2 regions of the Solidesulfovibrio carbinoliphilus subsp. oakridgensis genome follow, and region 1 is predicted to be linked to the other one. Evidence: predicted binding sites of a transcription regulator. Region 1 holds the regulator's gene; the other holds the start of a gene.
What was found. The regulator sigma-54, encoded in region 1, starts transcription at its own class of promoters, with help from an activator protein. The targets are predictions, from matches to a motif close to CTGGCACGGNNNNTGCTT.

Region 1 (7,649 bases):
AATTCCGAGGAAGTGACCCGCCAGAACGCGGCGTCCACCTTCGCCGGCATCGACGGCATCCTGGTGCCGGGCGGCTTCGGCTCGCGCGGGGTCGAGGGCAAGATTACGGCCATCGAATACGCCCGGGAAAAGGGCGTGCCCTTTTTCGGCATCTGCCTTGGCATGCAGTGCGCGGTCATCGAATACGCCCGGAACGTCCTGGGGCTTTCCGGCGCCAATTCCGAGGAATTCGACCTGACCACGCCGCACCCGGTCATCTACCTCATGCGCGAATGGTTCGACTGCCGCACCCAGAAGACCGAGTACCGGGACCCGTCGAGCGACAAGGGAGGGACCATGCGCCTGGGAGCCTACCCCTGCCGGGTCAAGCCGGAAACCCAGGCCGCCGCGGCCTACGCCGCCGAGGAGATTTCCGAGCGCCACCGCCACCGCTACGAATTCAACAAGACCTACGCTCCCTCGTTTGAAGAGGGCGGGATGGTCTTAAGCGGCCTGTCGCCGGACGGCGAGCTGGTCGAGATCGTGGAACTGCCGGACCATCCGTGGTTCCTCGGCTGCCAGTTCCACCCGGAGTTCAAGAGCAGCCCCATGCGTCCGCATCCGCTCTTTCGGGAATTCGTGAAGGCGGCCAAGCGGTACAAGGGCTAGCACGACGTTCGCTGAAAAGCAGGGGCATAGTTTTTAGAAAAAAATAAATATTCTAATTTGTTGTTCTCAAAATTCGTATGCGCGGATTTCGAGAACGCGGCATGAGCGGACGGCGTCGCCTCGGGTCGTCCCGCCGGGGCCGGGCGGCGCGAGGAGGCGGGTGGTATGGCGCAGGATGCGAAGCTGGCCGCGACGCGGGCCAGGGACGTGGCCTTGCTCGTCCTTGACGTGGACGGCGTCCTGACCGACGGCGGCCTCTATGTCGACGCCCACGGCGGCATCGCCAAACGGTTTCACGCCCACGACGGCCTCGGCATCAAGGCCGCCCAGATGGCGGGCTTGCAAGTGGCGGTCATAAGCGGCCTCGACAGTCCGGCCGTGGCCGCCCGCATCAAGGAACTGGGCATTGGCGAGTACCATCCCGGCCACCACCACAAGGTTCCGATCCTGACCGGCATCCTCGGGCGGCTGGGGCTTTCCCCCGGCCAGGCCGCCTACCTCGGCGACGACTGGGTGGACGCCGGCCCCATGGGTCTGGTCGGCCTGCCCATGGCCGTGGCCGACGCCCAGCCGGAAATCATGGACCTGGCCCTGTGGGTGGCCAGCCGTCCCGGCGGGCACGGGGCGGTGCGCGAGGCCATCCGGTTCCTGCTTCAGGCCAGCGGCCGTCTCGAAGCGGCCTACGCCTGGTTCCTCCCGGAAGGGTAAGCCGTGCCGATTGCCACGATCCTTCGATTGTGGCATGCTTTTTGTTGAGCGGGCGGGGCGTCGGCCTTGCCCCCGCTTTTCGCACCAACATCCAAAGGACCTCGCACGGCGGTAGACATGGCCCTGGAACTGCGACAGCAGCTCAAACTCTCCCAGCAGCTGGTGATGACTCCCCAACTGCAGCAAGCCATCAAACTCCTGCAGCTCTCCCGGCTCGAGCTGCTGGAGAGCGTGCAGCAGGAGCTTTTGGAAAACCCCCTTCTGGAGGAATCGATCGAGGAGGACCGCCAACCGGAGCGGACCATGGCCGAGGACAACCTGGGGCCGACCGGGAATTCCAGCGACGCGGCCATGGAAAAGGAACTCCTCAAAAACGCCGAATGGGACGACTATCTCGGCGATTTCGCCAGCACCGGCCGCCAGTCCCAATCCCGGGAGTCGGAGATGCCCGAGGAGGGCATGGCCTTTGACGCCAGGCTCGCCTCCAAACCCTCCCTCGAAGGGCACCTCGGCTGGCAGATGCGCCTGTCGAATTTCACGGCCAAGGAACTGGAGATCGGGGAGAGTATCGTCGGCAGCCTCAATTCCTCGGGCTACCTGCGGGCTTCCCTCGAAGAACTGGCCCAGATGGCCGGAGCCTCGGTGCCCGAAGTGGAGACCGTGCTCCACCGGCTCCAGCGGTTCGACCCCGTGGGCGTGGCCGCCCGGACCCCGAGCGAATGCCTGCTCACCCAGATCGAGGTCTACGGCTACGAGGACACCATCCTCATCGAGCTTGTGCGCGACCACCTCGAAGACCTGGAGAAGAAACGCTACAAGCCGCTGGCCAAAAAATTTCATATCACCATGGAAAAACTCAAGGAATACCTTGAGCTGATCCAGACCCTCAATCCCATGCCCGGAGCCAGCTACGGCTCGGGCGATCCCATTTTCGTGAGCCCGGACGCCTTTGTGTACAAATACGGCGGCGAATTCGTGATTATTTTAAACGAAGAGGGCATGCCGCGGCTCAACGTCAACACGACCTACATGGCGGAGATCAATCCGAAAAACGACAAGGACAAGGATTATCTCCAGGACAAGATGCGCTCGGCCATGTGGCTGATGAAAAGCCTCTACCAGCGGCAGCGGACCCTGTACAAGGTCCTTGAGAGCATCGTGAAGTTCCAGCGGGAATTCTTCGAGGAGGGGGTCACGCGGTTGCGGCCGTTGATCCTCAAGGATGTGGCCGACGACATCAGCATGCACGAATCGACCGTCAGCCGCATCACGTCCAACAAGTACGTGGCCACGCCCCATGGCATTTTCGAGCTCAAGTTCTTTTTCAACAGCTCCCTTGACCTCGACGACGGCGGCACGGTCGGCTCGGAATCGGTCAAGGCCATGATCAAGCGGATTATTTCCGGGGAGAATGCCAAAAAGCCTATCAGCGACGAGGCCATTGCTGATATGCTCAAAGACGAGTTGCAGATCAACATCGCCCGGCGCACCGTGGCCAAATACCGCACGGCCATGGGCATTGAATCCTCGTCCAAGCGCAAGGAAATTTTCTGATGCTTCGGGCCGGGCTTCCCCGGCCCAATACCACGCCATCTGGAGGATCTCATGAACATCACTTTTAATTTCAAGAACTTCGAACCTTCCGACCATTTGCGCGACTACGCTCGCAAGCGTCTGGAAAAGCTTGCCAAATATGCTTCCGCCAATGACGCCTCCGAACTGCAGGTCAATCTGGCCGTGGAAAAGACCCGCCAGATGGCCGACGTGATCTTCGTGGCCGACAATATGCATATCTCGGCCCATGAGGTGTCCGAGGACATGTATTCCACCATCGACATGATCCTCGACAAGGTGGAAGCGCAGGCCAAGAAGTTCCGTGAGAAGCAAAAGGACCGCCGCCGCCAGTCGACCGAGACCGTGCGCATGGACGTCATCACCATCAACGCCGACAACGCCGGGGCCCGCACGCCGACCATCGTCGAGACCAACGAATACGAGCCCAAGCCCATGGCCGTGGAAGAGGCGGCCATGCAGCTTGGGACCATCAAGCACGAATTCCTGGTGTTCATCAATTCGGAAACCGAACGGCCCAACGTCATCTACCGTCTGCGCAACGGCGACTTCGGCCTGATCGATCCTGGAACGGGTGTGTAGATGCGTCTCGAGGACTATCTCCAGCCCGAATTCGTGATCGGGGAGCTCGCGGCCGAGTCCAAGTCCGAAGTGCTGGCCGAGCTGGTCGCCAAAATTGCGGCCGGCCTGCCGGGTTTTGACGCCAAACGGGCCCATCAGGTGCTCCTTGACCGGGAAAGCCTCGGCACGACCGGCATCGGCGACACCGTGGCCATCCCCCACGGCAAGATGGAGAGCCTCGAAAAGATCGTCATCGCGGTCGGCAGGAGCCTCAAGGGCGTCAACTTCGATGCGCTGGATTTCAAACCCTGCCGCATCTTTTTTCTCGTCCTTGCGCCGGAGCACGTGGCGGGCCTGCACCTGCGCATCCTGGCCCACATCTCACGGCTCCTCTCCGACGAATCGTTTCGGCACGCCTTTTTGAGCGCCGAAAACGACGCGGCCCTGTGGCAGGTTCTGACCGCCGCCGCCTGAAACGCGTAGCACCGTCTCCTTGCGCGCTTGCCGTCACACAAGCGCGCAAGGAATCGGTTAGAGCTTGAGGGCGGGGGGCAAAGACACCATGGAAGAAACGCCGACGGAACTGAAAATCGTCATTTTGACGGGGCTGTCCGGCTCGGGCAAGAGCACCGGCCTGCGGGTGTTCGAAGACCTGGGCTTTTTTTGCGTGGACGGCCTGCCGGTCGGGCTCGTGCCAAAGCTCATCAATCTTTTCGACGAAAAGGGCGGCCAGCGCTACAAGGGCCTGGCGCTTGGCATGGATGTGCGGCAAGCCGACCTCGATACGGACTGGGGCGTGACCCTGGCCCAGATCAAGGTGAAAAACGTGGCCCCGCAGATCATCTTTTTCGAGGCCGACACCCAGGAAATCATCCGCCGCTATGCCACCACGCGCCGGCCCCATCCCCTGGAAAGCGCCAACCGGGGCCTCGAGCAGGCCGTGCTCGAGGAACGGGAACGCATGACGCCCTTGCGTGAAGCGGCCGACATGGTGCTCGACACCACCCATTTCTCCATCCACGACCTGCGCCGCAAGTTGCAGGAAAAGTGGGCTTCGATCCGTACCACGCGCGGCACCCTCAAAGTCCACGTCATGAGTTTCGGCTTCAAGTACGGACCTCCCTCCGAGGCGGACATGGTCTTTGACCTGCGTTTTTTGCCCAATCCTTATTTCGTCCGGGAGCTGCGCGAGCAGACCGGCAAGGACGCCCCGGTGCGCGACTATGTCCTGGCTGCGGATCCTGGCCGGGAGTTTCTTTCCCGCCTTCAGGAATTCCTGCTCTACCTGCTGCCGCTCTATGCCCAGGAAGGGCGCTACCGCCTGACCGTCGCCTTTGGCTGCACCGGCGGACGGCACCGGTCCGTGGCCGTGGCCGAGGCCGTCTTTGACACCCTGTCCAAGGCTGGCTATAATATTTCCCTGGAACACCGGCATATCGAACGCGGCTAGGGCGTCGTTGCCGGCAGCCGGGGAAGCCGCGGCTGCGGCCTTGGGGTCCCAGGCGGAGCCGGACGAAGGACCCGGGCGGAGCCTTACAGGCGCCCGGCAACGGCGGGACGGGACGGCCGGGGCGCACCGCGCGCCCTTGGTTTTTTCCGGCTGCCCGGGGCAGGCCGGATCGGCCGGCAGCGGTGCGGCGCGTTCTGCGTGCCTGGCCCCTGTTCCGGTGCCGAGCCACTGCCGGCAACAGTGTCGTTGCGGCAAAGAACCCCTGATGTGACGCTCGCCATGGGCCTGCGCCTACGGATACACAATGACGAATGTCCAATCCCGGTCGGATGCGCCGGTCGGCGTGGTGGTGGTCACCCACACCGATTACGGGGCATGGCTTCTCAAGGCGGCGGAATTCATCCTGGGACCCCAGGAGCGCTGCCGGTGCGTCAGCGTGGACATGACCCATCCGGTGGATGAGACCCTGGTGACGCTCAAGGCCGCCATCAAGGACACCGAGCAGGGCGGGGGCGTGCTTATCCTGACCGACATGTTCGGCGGCACCCCGACGAACTTGAGCCTGTCGCTCCTCGGCACCGGACGGCTCGAAGTCCTCACCGGCGTCAACCTGCCCATGCTGATCAAGATCCTCGGTTCCCGGACCAAGGCTCTCGAAACCCTGGCCGTCGAAGCCAAGCAGGCCGGATGCCAGGGGATCGTGGTCGCGGGCGAGGTACTGCGCAAAAAGGTGGCCGAGGGATAGCCCATGGCGTTTGTTCGCGTGGACAATCGGCTCGTGCACGGCCAGATCATCGAGTCCTGGCTGCCTTTCACCCACGCCCGGACGATCCTTGTGGTCAACGACGAGCTGGCGGCCGACTACCTGCGCCAGGAGATCATGTCGCTGGCCATCCCGGCCGGGGTGCGCATCGAGTTTTTGCCGGTCGGCGCGCTCATGGGATTCTTGTCGCGAAATCCGCTGGAATCCGAGGACGCCCTGATCCTTTTTTCCGGTTGCCGCGACGCCAGGGCCGCCTACGAATTGGGACTCGGCTTTGCCGCCCTCAATCTCGGCAACCTCCACTACGCGCCCGGCAAGAAGCAGGTCTGCCCCCATGTCGCCTTGTCCAAGGAGGACGAATCCTGCCTGGATTTTCTCCGGGACAAGGGCGTGCGTCTCGATTACCGTTGCGTGCCGAGCGATCCGCAGCAGCTGCGCGCGGTCTAGTGTGGCGTCCGCTAAAAAATATGCGCATATTTTTTAGAAAAAAATAATTATTTAAATATTTTATTCTCGAAATTCGTATCCACGAATTTCGAGGACGCGACACTCGGCGACCGCTCGCCGGCGACGCCGTTTTTTCGGAACGCCCGGCCACGGCGGGGACGGCGGGCGCAATCGGCAACAACGAATAGCCCGGACGGGATGGAAACGATGACCCATCAGGCCGATATCTTGCTGCATGTTTTTGGCGTCGCTTTTTTTTTGTCCTTTTCTCGTCGTTCCGTTTCTTCCTGAACGCGGCGCTCCTTGAACGGCCCATCGTCATCGGCTTTTTCTGGGCCGCGGTCCACGGCGACCTCGATGCGGCGCTCAAACTGAGCCTTTTCTACGAACTCTTCTGGCTCGACGGCATCCCGGCCGGCACCCACATTCCGCCAAACGCCGCGGCCGCCACCCTGGCCGGCCTCTCGCTCATGTACGTCTTCCAGCTGACCTCGCCGGCCGAGGCCCTGTTCGTGGCCGCAACCACCGGCATTCTCGGCCGCCTGTTCGCGGCCCTGGAAGGGGCCCAGCGCGTGATGGAGAACATCGTCCTGTCCCGGTACACCGCGGCCCGGGAGCGCTCTCGGGCTCCGTTTTCCCCGGCCCGGCTCATCCGCCGGGCCTTTCTCGACATGGCGGTCCTAAACGGCGTGACCTTCTGCGTGGTCCTGGCCGCGCTCGTGGCCCTTTACCATGTGCTTTTGCCCATGGTCTGGCCGTACCTCAGCTCCTCGGGCGCGACCTGGAGCCAGCTGTGGATCCTTGGCAGCCTGGGCGGGGTTTTGTCCCTGCGCTATCGGCCGGCCTACGTGGCCCTGGCCTGCGGCATGGCCCTGACCGTGGTCTGGTGCCTGGTATAGGCGCCTGTTGCCGGCCGCCTCCCGGGGTTTTGTCCCAAAAAAGCAATCCTTGCCACGGGAATTTGACTTGGCAAGGAACGGCTTTTGGGATATTCTTCACAAGTTTCAAATTCGCTACCAACCCGTCAGGGTTTTGGGAAAACCACCAGGAGGAAACTACTATGGCTTTGTATGTCGTTGGTCACAAAAATCCGGACACCGATTCCGTCGCCGCCGCCATCGCCGTGGCTGATCTGATGAACAAGGCCAAGGGCCTGGATGCCAAGCCGGCCACCCAGGGCGCGATTCCGCCCGAAAGCGCCTTCGTGCTCGAGAAGTTCGGCGTGGCCGCTCCGGAGATCGTCACCGACGCCACCGACAAGCAGATCATCCTGGTTGACCACTCCGATCTGGCCCAGAGCCTGGACAACCTGGCCAAGGGCGAAGTCATCGGCATCTACGACCACCACAAGCTCGGCGACGTGACCACCCCCAATCCCCTGGACATCCTGGTCAAGCCGGTCGGCTGCTCCTGCACCGTGGTCAAGATGATGTACGACTGCGCCAAGGTCGAGATCTCCAAGCCCATGGCCGGCATCATGCTGTGCGCCATCCTGTCCGA
Region 2 (7,649 bases), 1.8 Mb from region 1:
GCCCCGACTGGTCCGACGCCTCGAAGGACAGGTCGGAGAGGATCTTCTCCATGATGGTGTAGAGCCGCCTGGCCCCGATGTTCTCGGTCTCCTCGTTGACCTTCCGGGCGAAGTCCGCCACCTCGCGCAGGGCCTCGTCGGTAAAGGTCAGGTCCACGCCCTCGGTGCCGAGCAGGGCCCGGTACTGGACGGTCAGCGCGTTTTGCGGCTCGGTCAGGATGCGATAGAAGTCCTCGGCCGTGAGCGCCCGCAGTTCCACGCGCAGGGGAAACCGGCCCTGCAGTTCCGGCACCAGGTCGGAGGGCTTGGAGAAGTGGAAGGCCCCGGCCGCGATGAAAAGGATGTGGTCGGTTTTCACCATGCCGTGCTTGGTGTTGACCACGCAGCCCTCGACCACGGGGAGCAGGTCCCGCTGCACGCCCTCGCGGGAGACGTCGGGACCCGAGCCGCCGGACTTGTTGCCGCAGATCTTGTCGATTTCGTCGATGAAGATGATGCCGGTCTGTTCCACCCGTTCCTTGGCCGTCTCGGACACCTTGTCCATGTCCACCAGCCGGTCGGACTCCTCCTGCAGAAGGACCTCGTAGGCGTCGCGCACCCGCATGTTGCGGGTCTTTTTGCGCTGGGGGAACATCTTGGAAAACATGTCCTTGAACTGGGAGCCCATCTCCTCCATGCCGGGCATGGACATCATCTCGACCTGGGGCGCGGGCACGGACACTTCCACGGGCACGAGCCGGTCGTCGAGCCTGCCTTCGCGCCAGAGCTTTCTGAGCTTTTCGCGGGTGGAGAGGTTGGCGTCGGACGGTTCGGCCGCAGGGGCCGGCGCTTCCAGGGCGGCCGGCATGGGGATGGGATTGGCCCCGGCCCGCTGAGACTCGGGCAGGAGCAGATCGAGCAGGCGCTCCTCGGCCGCCTTCTCGGCCTTGGCCGCCACCCGGTCGAGTTCCTCCTTGCGCACGAGGTTGACCCCGATCTCCATCAGGTCGCGGACCATGGATTCGACGTCGCGGCCGACGTAGCCGACCTCGGTGAACTTGGTGGCCTCGACCTTGAAAAAGGGCGATCCGGCCAGCTTGGCCAGGCGTCTGGCGATCTCGGTCTTGCCGACGCCGGTGGGGCCGATCATGATGATGTTTTTCGGCGCGATCTCGTCCCGGAGCCCCGGTTCGATCTGCTGGCGGCGCCAGCGGTTGCGCATGGCGATGGCCACCATCCGCTTGGCGTCGTTCTGGCCGATGACGTACTTGTCGAGCTGGGAAACGATTTCACGCGGCGTCATACTGGCGTGCATGCTTACTTACTCCTGGCGATACGCGGCCACGCGTGGGCCGCGATCCGTATTGTCGGCAAGGGCCTGCCTGTTACAGGCCGTCGGCCGGGCGCTCCACGGTCTCGACCACGATGCGGTCGTTGGTGAAGACGCAGATTTCGGCGGCAATGGCCATGGCCCGCTCCACGATCTCCCGGCCGGAAAGGCCCGTGTGGCGCACCAGGGCCCGGGCGGCGGCCAGGGCGTAGGGGCCGCCGGACCCGATGGCCGCCACGCCGTCGTCGGGCTCGATCACGTCGCCGTTGCCGGAGAGGAGCAGGATATTGCCGGCATCGGCCACGAGGAGCATGGCTTCCAGGCGGCGCAGGTACTTGTCCTTGCGCCAGTCCTTGGCCAGCTCCACGCTGGCCCGCACCAGGTTGCCGCCGAATTCCTCCAGCTTGGCCTCGAACCGCTCAAAAAGGGTGAAGGCGTCGGCCGTGGCCCCGGCAAAGCCGATGACCACCTTGTCCTTGTAGATGCGGCGCACCTTGCGCGCGCCGTGCTTCATGGCCACGGACTGGCCAAGCGTCACCTGGCCGTCGCCGGCCATGGCCACGCCCGTGTCCGTCTTCACGGCCAATATGGTCGTTCCACGTAATTCCATGCAATTACCTCCGGTGGAACCGGGGGAGGGAACCCCGGGCCACGCGGCCCGCAGCGAAAGGGGCACCCTTCCCCTGTCGTCCTTCCCCGAGACGCACCTGTCGCGGACGGCTTGCCGTCCGACTGGTTTTCAGGCTTTCAAAGCAAAAAATCGACCCACCTCGCCCCGTCTTCGGGGCGACGGGCCTGTGCGGCCGGCATCGGTCCGGCGACGCACGCCGCCAAGCCGGCGAGCACGCCGGACCGATGCCGGCCGCACCGACGCACCCCCGACCACGACTACCCACCACCCGTTTCCCATGCTCCCGCCCCTTACCCCGCTCAGGGGGTCCGGGGGGGATGATCCCCCCCGGCGGGTCCAGGGCAGCGCCCTGGCGGGGTCTGGGGCTCCGCCCCAGCAGGGTCCGGGGCAGGGCCCCGGCCGCCGGAGGCATTCCGACGACGGGTAAAGCGACCTCAGCTAAATAGTGCTTCCGCCACGGAACGCCAGAGGTCGAAGGCGTTTTTCCCGTGGAGGTAGACGCGGATCTCCCGGACCGGGCCGCTTTCAAGGCCTTGGCCCAGGGTCTCCAAGGCGATGCGGGCGGCCTGGTCCAGGGGATAGCCGTAGGCGCCGGTGGAGATGGCCGGGAAGGAGACGGTGGTGAGATTGGCCTCGGCCGCCCGGGCCAGGGACTGCGCGTAGGCCGAGCGCAGGGCCTCGGCCTCGCCGTCGTTGCCGCCGCGCCAGATGGGGCCGACGGTATGGATGACGTGTCGGGCGGGCAGGTCGAAGCCGGGGGTGATGACGGCCCCGCCGGCCGGCAGGCGGCCGATGCGGGCGATGATGTCCCGGCAGGCGGCGAGGAGCTTGGGTCCTGCGGCCCGGTGGATGGCCCCGTCCACGCCGCCGCCGCCGGCCAGGGCGGAGTTGGCGGCGTTGACGATGGCGTCGCCGTCGTCGGTGGTGATGTCGCCGGCGATGAGGCGCAGGACGCCCGAGCCGATGGCGTAGGAAACGGTTTCGCTCATGGATGGCCTCCTTCGGGCTCGCCGCGAGCCCCGCCAGAGAGCGGACACGGTTTTCCGAACCTCCGGACGCGTCTCCGCTCGGTTTCTTCCCCGGCCCCTACACCCTTTTGCCCCAAGACGACACCCGCAGCCTCCCCAATTCCCCCCCTTTCAGGGGGTCCGGGGGGGATCATCCCCCCCGGCCGCCGGAGGCATCTTCATCTTCTCTTCCCTTATGGAATCGCGGCCGTCGGGCCGAGGATGCAAAGGCCCGTCAGTTCCGGGGTGAAGGCCGCGCGGGCGATGGCGGCCAGATCGGACAGTGTCACCTTGTCGAGTTCGGCCGCGGTCTCCTCGATGGGGATGTGGCGGTCGAAAAGGAGGATGTTGCGGGCCAGGCGCATCATGCGGTTTTCGGTCGATTCCGCGCCGAGGTACAGAAGCCCCTTCAGGTGTTCGCGGGTGTGGTCGAGCTCCTCGGCCGTGACCGCGCCGCCGGCCACGGCGGCCAGCTCGGCCCGGACCACGGCGAGGAGTTCCTCGGTGCGCTCCGGCTCCACGGCGGCCTGGATCTCGAACAGGCCGGTATCGGACAGGCCGTTTAGGCTGGCGTAAATCGAATAGGCCAGGCCCCGTTTCTCGCGGACTTCCTGGAAGAGGCGCGAGGACATGTTGCCGCCAAGGAGCGTGGCCAAAAGGGTGTGGGCGAAGCGGTCCGGGCTGGTGTTGGCCACGGACGGGAAGGCCAGGATCACGTGGTTCTGCTCGCTCTCGCGGCGAACAGCCAGACGCGGCGGCGTGTAGGGGCCGGCCGGAGCCTTGGCCGGGGCCGGCGCGGCGGGCAGGCGCCCGAACGTTGCTTCGGCCAGGGCCAGGAGCGCCTCGTGGGACACGGCCCCGGCGGCGACCACCACGATGGCCTCCGGCCGGTAGTGGGCATGGCGCCAGTCGAGCAGGGTCTTTGGGGTCGCGGCCGTGACCGATTCCGGCGTGCCGGTGATGGGGTGGGCGATGGCCGGATTCTTCCAGGCCGCGGCCCAGAAGTCCTCGTGGACCTTGTCTTCCGGCGTCTCCTCCACCATGGAAATTTCCTGCAGGATGACGGCCTGTTCGCGGCCGAGCTCTTCGGGGTCGAGGGCCGGGTTGAGGGCGATGTCGCTGACGATGTCAAAGGCCCGGTCGAAGTGGGCGTCCATGACCCGGATATGGAAGCAGGTGGCCTCGCGGGAGGTGAAGGCGTTGGCCAGGCCGCCGAGGATGTCGAGCTCCTTGGCGATGGCCAGGGCGTCGCGGTGGGTCGTGCCCTTAAAGGCCATGTGCTCCCACAGGTGGGCCATGCCCTCCTGGCCGGGCCCTTCGTGGCGCGAACCGGCCTCGATCCACACGCCGAGGCTGGCGGTCTTGACCAGGGGCATTGCTTCCGTGACCACGCGCACGCCGTTTGGCAGGCGGGTTATCCGGCACGAACTGTCGGTAGGGGTATGTTGCGGCATGGGCTGGGGCTACGGGGGATTGGGACGCGCGTCAAGGGTGCCCGGGCCGTGCGGCCAGGGCGGGCGCGTATTTGCGGTAGAGCCCCCGGAACTGGTGGTAGGTGAGCCCCAAGACCTCGGCCGCCCGCCGCTGGTTGCCGCCGCTTCGGGCCAAGGCCCGGCCCAGGAGGTCGGTCTCGAAGGCGGCGGTCGCCTGGGACCAGGGGAGAAGAGAGGATGGTGATGAAGAGGAAGATGCCTCCGGCGGCCAGGAGAGGCGCTGCCTCTCCTGGACCTCTCCGCCGGGGGGGATCATCCCCCCCGGACCCCCCGAAAGGGGAGGGGCGGGAGTTATGGCCAGCGGGGTGGCGGGGGCGAAGGGGTGGGCGAAGGGGTCGAGGGTGACGTGGGTGATCTGGGGGCCGGGCGTTTCGAAGACGGCCCGCTCGACCACGTTTTTCAGTTCCCGGATGTTGCCCGGCCAGGCGTGGGCGGCAAGCGTGGCCAGGGCGGCCGGGGCGAAGGACGGGGGCAGGTCCCGGCCGAGTTCGGCCGCGAACCGGGCGGCGAACCGCGCGGCCAAGTACGGGATGTCGCCGTGGCGGTGGCGCAGGGGCGGCACCGGGAGCACGGCAAAGGCCAGCCGGTCGAGGAGGTCCGGGAGCAGGCGGCCGCGCCGGATAAGCTCGCGCGGATCGACGTTGACCGCCGCGACGACCCGCACGTCGACTTGCAGGGTGTCGCTGGCGCCGAGCCGCTCGAAGGTGCCGTATTCGAGGACGCGCAGGAGCTTCTCCTGGACCGCCCGGGGCGCGGCCTGCAGTTCGTCCAGGAAAAGCGTGCCCCCGTCGGCCGCCTCGAACCGGCCCGGCCGGCGGCGGGCCGCGCCGGTGAAGGCCCCGGCCTCGTGGCCGAAGAGCTCGGCCTCGAGGAGCGTGCGCGGCAGGGCGGCCAGATTGACCGTGACCAGGGGGGCTTCCCAGCGCGGGGAGTGGAAATGGAGCCTGGTTGCGGCCAGCTCCTTGCCGGTGCCGCGCTCGCCGACCAGGAGCGCGGGCCGGTTGACCCGGGCGGCGGCCGCGACCTGTTCCATGAAGGCCAGGAAGGCGTCGGACTGTCCAAGGGCCTCCAGGAGGCCCGGGGCGGGAGTGGACATGGCGAATATGACCTCTTGTATGGCTTGTAAAACCATAGTGCGGCGAAAGACGCAAACCTTCTTTGCGGACTGCGTTGCAACCCCTTGAAATACGATGCCGCGCCAAACGGCACGCCTCCTGCTAACGCTCCGGCAGCACCGCGCCTCCACGGCGCGGCCGGAGGAACGCCATGGGAATTTTCAGCCGCTTCAGGGACATCATTCATTCAAACATCAACACCATGCTCGACCGGGCCGAAGATCCGGAAAAGCTCATCCGCCTCATGATCCAGGAGATGGAGGAGACGCTGGTCGAACTGAAGGCCGACTGCGCCCGGGCCATGGCCCAGGCCGCCACGTCCGGCCGGGAGCTGGCCGCCGTCCGGGACCGGGCCGCCCGGTGGGGCGAAAAGGCCGAGCTGGCCGTGGACAAGGGCCGCGAGGACCTGGCCCGGGAGGCACTGCTCGAAAAGCGCGGCCTCGACGCCCGGGCCGAGGCCCTCGGCGCAGAGCAGGCGGCCATGGAAGGCATGATCGCCGCCTGCCGCGAGGACATCGCCCGGCTGGACGAAAAGCTGGCCTCGGCCAAGGAGCGCCAGCGGACGCTGCTGCACCGCCACATCCGGGCCACCGGCAAGAAGCGGGTGCGCGAGGATATCTCCAAGGCCGATTCGACCGAGGCCATGCTCCGCTTCGAGCAATTCGAGAGCCGCATCGAGCGCCTGGAAGCCGAGGCCGAACTGGCCGGGTCGGCGACCGGGGTGAGGCGTGCGCCCGAAGGTGAGAGCCTGGAGGCCCGCTTCGACCGCCTAGCCGCCGACGAGGACGTGGAACGCGAGCTGGCCCGGATCAAGGCCAAGCGCCAGGCCTGACCGGCGACGCCGCCGGGCGCTTGACGCGGGCCTGGCCCGCGTGAAATCCTCGGTGTCGTCCCGGAAATCCACTTCTGGCCGTCAACAAGGCGTCACGGGACGACGCGGCCGACAACGGGCCGGGAAGAAGGTCTCTTTCGACCCGGCCGCAAGGAACAATCATGATGGGACTTTTGACGGCACTGGTCATGGCCGGAGCCACGGTGGTCGGCCTGGTCATCCTTGGCACCATTTTCCTCCTCGGCGTGCGGCTCCTGCGCCCCGGCGCGGCCAAACCGCGCGGCAGCGACGCCGAGGAGGCGCAGCTTCTCCAGGAGATCCACCGCAGCCTCTCCCGCCTGGAAGAGCGCGTGGAAACTCTCGAAACCCTGGTCCTCGAACCCAGGGCCACCAAGGGAGACGGACAATGAGGCATTACAGCCAATGGCGTCTGGACCGGCTCTACCGGTCCCGGTCCGGCCTCTTCCTTGGCGTCTGCAAGGGGCTGGCCCGGTTCCTCGATGTTCCGGTCTTCTGGTTCCGGGTCTTCATCCTGGTCCTGACTCCCTTCACCGGGGTCTGGCCCATGGTCGGAGCCTACCTGATCGCCGGCTTCCTCATCAAACCCGAGCCCGTCCTTCCCCCGGACTCGGACGAGGAGCGGGCCTTTTACGACGACTACGTCGCCTCCCGGGCCAATGCGCTGGGCCGGGTCAAGCGCCGCTTCGAACGCCTCGACCGCCGCATCCGCCGGCTGGAGGACCACGTCACCTCCCGCGAATACGACTTCGACCGCCGGCTGTGGCACCCCTGACCTTCCCCGGGCCGGAACCACGTTCCGGCCCGGTTTCCCGTCCGCTCAGTTGCCGGCCGCCGCGACCAGCCTCTCGCCTAAGGCGAAGGCCCTGGCGCAGTCCTCGGGAAACACCTCCTCGCGCCGTCTGGCCTTGGCCGCCGCGTCCCAGCAGGTGGACAGGTATTTGGAATAGTCGTCGAACTGGCAGGTGTCCGTGCTGGCCAGCATCTCGCACGACCCGAACGTCCGGGCCATCACCCCCCGCATCCGCTCCATGAAAACATCGTAGCCCCACTCGGGCAGCGCCTGCTCGGGGATGTTCATCGTATAAATCATGGCCGTCGGCATCTTACGGATGAAAAGCGACTCGTAGCCCGGGGTGTAGGTCAGGTAGGGAAAGGCGAACCGCTCGAAAAACGAGCGCATCATGCCCGTCTCCGCGCCGAAATAGACCGGTGTGCCCAGAAGCACCGCGTCCGCCGCGCCG

Region 2: DFW101_RS14835 (PspA/IM30 family protein) is a predicted target of sigma-54. The motif match lies at 5,643-5,660, and genes of this name have one in related genera.

What each region holds. Positions count from the first base shown of each region.
Region 1 covers NZ_CM001368.1:1,043,312-1,050,960, reverse strand. The annotation lists gene DFW101_RS04695 (CTP synthase) at 1-648, shown strand, start outside; gene DFW101_RS04690 (KdsC family phosphatase) at 814-1,356, shown strand; gene rpoN (RNA polymerase factor sigma-54) at 1,474-2,910, shown strand; gene hpf (ribosome hibernation-promoting factor, HPF/YfiA family) at 2,962-3,510, shown strand; gene DFW101_RS04675 (PTS sugar transporter subunit IIA) at 3,511-3,963, shown strand; gene rapZ (RNase adapter RapZ) at 4,052-4,939, shown strand; gene DFW101_RS04665 (PTS sugar transporter subunit IIA) at 5,244-5,684, shown strand; gene DFW101_RS04660 (PTS sugar transporter subunit IIB) at 5,688-6,149, shown strand; gene DFW101_RS04655 (PTS sugar transporter subunit IIC) at 6,437-7,048, shown strand; gene DFW101_RS04650 (manganese-dependent inorganic pyrophosphatase) at 7,210-7,649, shown strand, end outside.
Region 2 covers NZ_CM001368.1:3,389,582-3,397,230, forward strand. The annotation lists gene hslU (ATP-dependent protease ATPase subunit HslU) at 1-1,294, opposite strand, end outside; gene hslV (ATP-dependent protease subunit HslV) at 1,365-1,919, opposite strand; gene DFW101_RS14820 (O-acetyl-ADP-ribose deacetylase) at 2,375-2,929, opposite strand; gene DFW101_RS14825 (M16 family metallopeptidase) at 3,142-4,401, opposite strand; gene DFW101_RS14830 (sigma 54-interacting transcriptional regulator) at 4,433-5,536, opposite strand; gene DFW101_RS14835 (PspA/IM30 family protein) at 5,707-6,387, shown strand; gene DFW101_RS14840 (hypothetical protein) at 6,549-6,797, shown strand; gene DFW101_RS14845 (PspC domain-containing protein) at 6,794-7,180, shown strand; gene DFW101_RS14850 (flavodoxin family protein) at 7,226-7,649, opposite strand, start outside.